2 regions of the Marinoscillum luteum genome follow, and region 2 is predicted to be linked to the other one. Evidence: riboswitches for the same ligand, from Rfam matches in the RefSeq annotation. Region 2 holds a riboswitch; the other holds the start of a gene.
The links. A riboswitch is a leader RNA that binds a small molecule or an ion and turns the genes downstream of it on or off. The one in region 2 is predicted to bind thiamine pyrophosphate.

Region 1 (3,155 bases), on a different contig from region 2:
GATTTTGATGGGCCAGATGTCAACTGGTTTGTAGATGGGAAAATGAACATCACAGAAAATATCCTCGATCGTCATTTGTTCATCATGGGGGATAGGCCGGCCATCATCTGGGAACCCAATGAGCCGGGAGATGAGGTCGTCACCCTTACCTATAGGGAGCTCTATCATCAGGTTTGCCAGTTTGCCAATGCTCTCAAGGCACAGGGAGTGCAAAAGGGTGATCGGGTGATTATCTATATGCCCATGGTGCCTGAGGCTGCTGTGGCTATGCTCGCGTGTGCCCGGATCGGGGCGGTACACTCAGTAGTGTTTGCCGGATTTTCCTCCACAGCTGTAGCAGATCGAATCAACGACTGTGAGGCTAAAATGGTGCTGACCTCAGATGGAAACTACAGAGGAGCCAAGAGCATAGGAGTAAAAAGTGTGGTGGATGAGGCCCTGGAAAAGTCTACCTCAGTGGAGAAAGTGATTGTATTCAAAAGAACAGGTACCGAGGTGACCATGAAGGAGGGACGGGATATTTGGTGGGATGATGCCATCAAGGGCCAGCCCCTGGATTGCCCGGCAGAGGAAATGGACGCAGAGGATATGCTCTTTATCCTTTATACCTCCGGATCCACAGGTAAGCCCAAAGGGGTGGTGCACACCTGTGGTGGCTACATGGTCTATACCTATTACTCTTTTGTGAATGTGTTTCAGTATAATGTGGGTGATGTATACTGGTGTACAGCAGATGTCGGGTGGATCACCGGGCATTCTTACATCGTATATGGCCCGTTGTTGGCTGGTGCTACCACACTCATGTTCGAAGGAGTACCTACCTATCCGCATGTTGGTCGTTTTTGGGAGGTCATCGATAAGCACAAGGTCAACCAGTTTTATACAGCGCCTACGGCCATTCGTGCGCTGCAGGCCTACGGGTTGGAGCCGCTGGAGCCGTACAAGATGGACACTCTGAAGGTGATAGGATCCGTAGGGGAGCCTATCAATGAGGAGGCCTGGCACTGGTACCACGATCATGTGGGTAAAGGAAACTGCCCCTTGGTAGACACCTGGTGGCAAACGGAAACCGGAGGTATCATGATAGCGCCCATCGCTGGTGTGACCCCCAACAAACCCGCGCATGCCTCATTGCCACTGCCTGGGGTGCAGCCAATCATTGTTGATACCGAGGGAAAGGAGCTTCATGGAAACAATGTGGAGGGAAACCTATGTATCAAGTTTCCATGGCCCGGTATGATCAGAACAACCTATGGGGATCATGATCGATGCAAACAGACCTATTTTTCCACTTACAAGGGACTTTACTTTACAGGAGATGGAGCCAAGAGGGACCATGATGGCTATTTGAGAATCCTGGGTCGTGTGGATGATGTGATCAATGTGTCCGGTCACAGAATGGGTACTGCCGAAGTAGAAAATGCCATCAATGAGCATCCTAAGGTGATCGAGTCCGCTGTGGTGGGCTACCCTCATGATGTGAAAGGTCAGGGGATTTATGCCTACGTGATCTGTGACATGGAAGGCCGCTCAGAAGAGAGTTTGAAAAATGAAATCAGGGAAACCGTGAGCAAGATTATCGGGCCAATTGCCAAGCCTGATAAGGTGCAGATAGTTCCCGGACTGCCTAAAACCCGCTCTGGTAAAATCATGCGCAGGATTCTCAGAAAGGTAGCTTCAGGAGAAGCAGATCAGTTAGGTGACACTTCCACCCTGCTCAATCCTGAGGTGGTAGAGGCCATTGTCAAAGGAGCAAGTAAATAAATTGATGGAAAGGAGCCGGATTCCTTTTTGGTTCTGGTTTTAGCATATAGATTTGAAGTAACCACGGGGTGCCGTTATTCGGCTGAGATGATACCCGTTGAACCTGATCTGGGTAATGCCAGCGTAGGAATATCGGTTGACTCGTAGTAAGATTATAAAGTCATTAGTATAAACCGTATTGTCCACGCATGCCTGGACGGTACGGTTTTTTTTATTCCATTTTTTAAAAATGATGAGATGGCTTTTGATGAGTTAGTAAAACAGAACCTGACCAATTGGCAGGGCAGAAAAGAGTGGTTTTTCAACCGCGAACACACCGATACCTATGAGCTCTGGTACGAGGGGCGGTATAAGCGTGCTGAGATTTTTCAGAAAAAAATTATTGCGGATCGGCTTCAAAAGGACCCCAGGGTGAAGACACTTCTCGAGTTTGGATGTGGGACCACACGATTCACCAGGTGGTGGCACGAGATTGGGATAGAGGCTACCGGTGGTGATTTGAGTCCCTTCATGCTGGCTCAGGGCAGACAGCTCTTCGGAGGTGACCTGGTGCTGGCAGACTCTCATCACATGCCCTTTCGTGACAACACCTTCGATGCGGTGGCCTTCATTACCACTTTTGAATACTATAAAGACCCGGTGAAGGTGATTAGGGAGGCAGCACGTGTAGGCAAGCACGGGATAGTATTCGGGATGATGAACCGAAATACGCCCAAATATGTGCGCCGCAGGATGCAGCAGATGGTTGGTAAGAATCCTTTTTATGTAACAGCCAATTTTTACACTCCAAAATCATTGCTCAAAGTGATTGATATAGCACTCCAAGGGGAAGATTATACGGTAGAATGGCAGTGTACAGGATTGCCCAAGTGGTTTCCCGTACAGGAATGGCATGTGCCAGTAGGTGATTTTTTTGGTGTTTATGTCAAAAGGAATCAACCATGATTTCAGGATTTCCGGATACGGGCAAAATCCAGGAGGATTTTCTCAAAAGTCACGTTTTCCCATCCACCGGGGCTGTGAGACAGGAGGTGGTAAGCGGCCCTCAATATGGTGTGGATGTAAGTGTCATAGCGCTTCATGGGGGGCAGTCACTCGTCACGGCTACTGACCCTGCCACTTTAATTCCAACGCTCGGGTTGCAGGAATCGGCATGGTTGACGGTTCATTTGGTGGCATCAGATCTGGCCACAGCAGGGTGTTTGCCTCAGTACGCTCAGTTTTGTCTCAACTTACCGGAAACCCTCACAGCGGCTGAGTTTCACTCCTATTGGAACCACATCAGTACTTATTGTGATCAGCTGGGAGTGGCCATTACTGGAGGGCATACGGGAAGGATCACTGGACAAAATATCACCATTTCAGGAGGAGTGACCATGATGAGTACTATG
Region 2 (3,155 bases):
CATGATCTTTTCTGCATCTCCGGCCACACTATCGTGAGAGAGGGTGATGGGATCGAGAATCATTCCACTTTGAGACCGCTTCACTTTGCGCACCTGCGCGGCTTGCTGGTCGGCAGGCATGTTCTTATGAATAAAACCCAGACCGCCTTCCAGCGCCATAGCAATAGCCAGCTCAGCTTCGGTCACTGTATCCATAGCAGCGGACACAAGTGGGATATTCAGCCTAATATTGCGGGTAATTCTGGTGGAAGTGTCGGTATCTCTGGGGAGGATTTCAGAGTAACCTGGAAGGAGAAGCACATCATCATAGGTTAGTGCTTCAAAGAGGAATTTATCGTCGAGATTCATGCAAACAATATTTGTTATTATTTGCCGGGCAAAATTAACTGGTCTTATAGAGATTGCGAAACTTAATGTGATTTATAATTTACAGGCATGAATGAATTCTTCTCGCAGCTACTGGAACAGATGTATCAGACTACATGGCTGGAAGCTGTAGCGGTGTTTTTTGGGTTGTTGAGTGTGTGGTATTCCAAGCAGGAAAATATTTTGGTGTACCCCACCGGTATCGTGTCCGTGCTGATTTATATCTACCTCACACTTGAATATAAGCTCTATGCCGATATGGGTATTAATGGATATTATTTTGTGATGAGTGTGTATGGCTGGTATCATTGGACCGATAGCGAGAATAAGCCGCAGATTCCTATTACAAGTAATAACAAAAAGCAAAATGTGATCAGTATTTTGTTCTTCATTGTGTCTTTCATTGTGATCAGGACCGTTTTGGTTTACTTCACCGATAGCGATGTGCCCAACTGGGATTCCATTACCTCATCATTTGCCCTGGTAGGTATGTGGCTGATGGCCGAAAAGAAAATTGAGAACTGGATTGCCTGGATCATTGCAGATATTATTTCGGTGCCGCTTTACTTGTATAAAGGATTGCCATTTACAGCTTTTCAGTTTTTTGTGTTTACAGTACTGGCCACCTGGGGGTATTTTTCATGGAGAAAAACGTTGCTTAAGTCATGATCAGAAAGATAGCGATAATTGGTCCCGAGTCTACCGGGAAAAGTGAGTTGTGCCAGCATCTGGCACGGATTTACGATACCGAATGGGTGCCAGAGTACGCTCGTTTTTATCTGGACAGACTAGAGGGAGAATACCAAAAAGAGGATCTTCTGCATATAGCGCAGGGCCAGATGGCCTGGGAAGATGATAAGGCCGAGCAGGCCAGTGGGTATCTTTTTTGTGATACCAACCTCATTGTGATGAAGGTCTGGAGTGAGCACAAGTATGGTGAAGCCGACCCCTGGATACTGGAGGAGTTGGAGAGGCGCCAGTACGATTTTTACCTGCTGGGTAATATAGACTTGATTTGGCGGCCTGATCCGCAGCGTGAGCACCCCAAGCTGAGAAAGCACTTTTTTGATGTATACGAAACCTACCTGAAGGAGCATGACCTGCCGTATGCCATTGTATCAGGGATCGAAGACATCAGGGTCAAATGTGCTCAGGATTTAATCGAGGATTTCTTCAACAAATAGTTTTGGCCTAAGTTTGCGGCTACAAAAGGGGTGCCTTACGGATTCTAAAAGAGTCTATCGGGCTGAGATCATACCCAAATAACCTGATCCGGATAATGCCGGCGTAGGGAAGTATGATAAACCAGTAGGGAAGTTCCCCGCTTTCCGTATGGTTAAATGTTAACAACAATTTAAAATGAAAGTTTTTTGGATGTCAATGCTGGCAATGACCGCTGTATTCAGTGCGTTTGGTCAGTTCACTGTGGATGGCAAGGTGGTCACCGAAGCGGGTGAATCTTTGCCCGGAGCCAACGTATGGCTGAACCAGTCTAAGTATGCCACCTCTACAGATTGGGATGGTTTTTTTATGTTGAGCAAGGTGCCAGCGGGTACTTTTGAGTTGAGTGTTTCTTTTGTGGGCTACGAAACCTACACGAAAGTATTGGAGGTGAATCAAAACGTTTCTCTGGAGATTTCGCTGAATGAGAATGTGATTAAAGGCGAGGAGGTTTTTGTTTACGCAACCCGGGCCAATGAGAAAACACCCACCACTTTTTCAAACATTTCTAACAAGGAGATAGAGGGACGAAACATGGGCCAGGACCTGCCTTTTATCCTACAACATACGCCCTCTATGGTGGTGACCTCCGATGCAGGAAATGGTGTAGGCTATACAGGGATCAGGATCCGGGGGAGCGACCCCACACGAATCAACGTGACCGTAAATGGTGTGCCGATCAATGATTCGGAATCGCATGGTACGTTTTGGGTAAACATGCCGGACATGGCCTCTTCTGTCAACAACATTCAGATTCAGCGTGGGGTGGGTACGTCCACCAATGGTGCGGCAGCCTTCGGTGCTTCCGTAAACCTGCAAACGGACATGCCTTCTCAGGAGGCTTACGCCAAAGTGGACAATAGTTTTGGGTCATTCAATACCTGGAAACACACGGTAGAAATGAATACCGGTCTGATTAACAAAAAATGGGCTTTTCAGGGGCGATTGTCACAGATATCCTCTGACGGATACCTGGATCGTGCATCGGCCGATCTGAAGTCTTACTACCTGTCTGGCGGGTACTATGGAGATAAGACTACCGTGAAAGCTGTGGTTTTTGCAGGCAAGGAAGTGACTTATCAGGCCTGGTGGGGTACTCCTGAGGCCCGGCTGAACAATGACGTGGACGGGATGATGGAGGTCATTGCCAACAATGGACTCTCCGACGAACAGGCGGATAATCTGCTCAACTCAGGACGCACCTACAACTACTATCAGTATGACAATGAAGTGGACAACTATCAGCAAGACCACTATCAGCTCCATTTAAGTCATGTTTTCAATCCTAATTTCAATGTGAACGGAGCCCTGCACTATACCTACGGACGTGGGTACTATGAGCAGTACAGAGCGGATGATGACCTGGCGGACTACGCGTTGCCGGAGGTAGTGATTGGCGACAGCACCATCACATCCACAGACCTGATTCGTCGCAGATGGCTGGACAACGACTTTTATGGATTCACCTTTTCAGCTAACTACACTAAGGAGAAATGGGATTTGTCTTTTGGAGGTGCCTGGAACAAATATGATGGGGATCATTTTGGTGAAATCATCTGGGCACAATA

Region 1: linked by a shared signal. The riboswitch ahead of ACHKAR_RS14140 (class I SAM-dependent methyltransferase) and the one ahead of ACHKAR_RS17020 (TonB-dependent receptor) in region 2 are both predicted to bind thiamine pyrophosphate.

What each region holds. Positions count from the first base shown of each region.
Region 1 covers NZ_JBIPKE010000018.1:107,873-111,027, forward strand. The annotation lists gene acs (acetate--CoA ligase) at 1-1,764, shown strand, start outside; TPP riboswitch at 1,819-1,914, shown strand; gene ACHKAR_RS14140 (class I SAM-dependent methyltransferase) at 2,002-2,709, shown strand; gene ACHKAR_RS14145 (AIR synthase-related protein) at 2,706-3,155, shown strand, end outside.
Region 2 covers NZ_JBIPKE010000019.1:458,995-462,149, reverse strand. The annotation lists gene guaB (IMP dehydrogenase) at 1-348, opposite strand, end outside; gene pnuC (nicotinamide riboside transporter PnuC) at 436-1,035, shown strand; gene ACHKAR_RS17025 (AAA family ATPase) at 1,032-1,550, shown strand; TPP riboswitch at 1,567-1,677, shown strand; gene ACHKAR_RS17020 (TonB-dependent receptor) at 1,726-3,155, shown strand, end outside.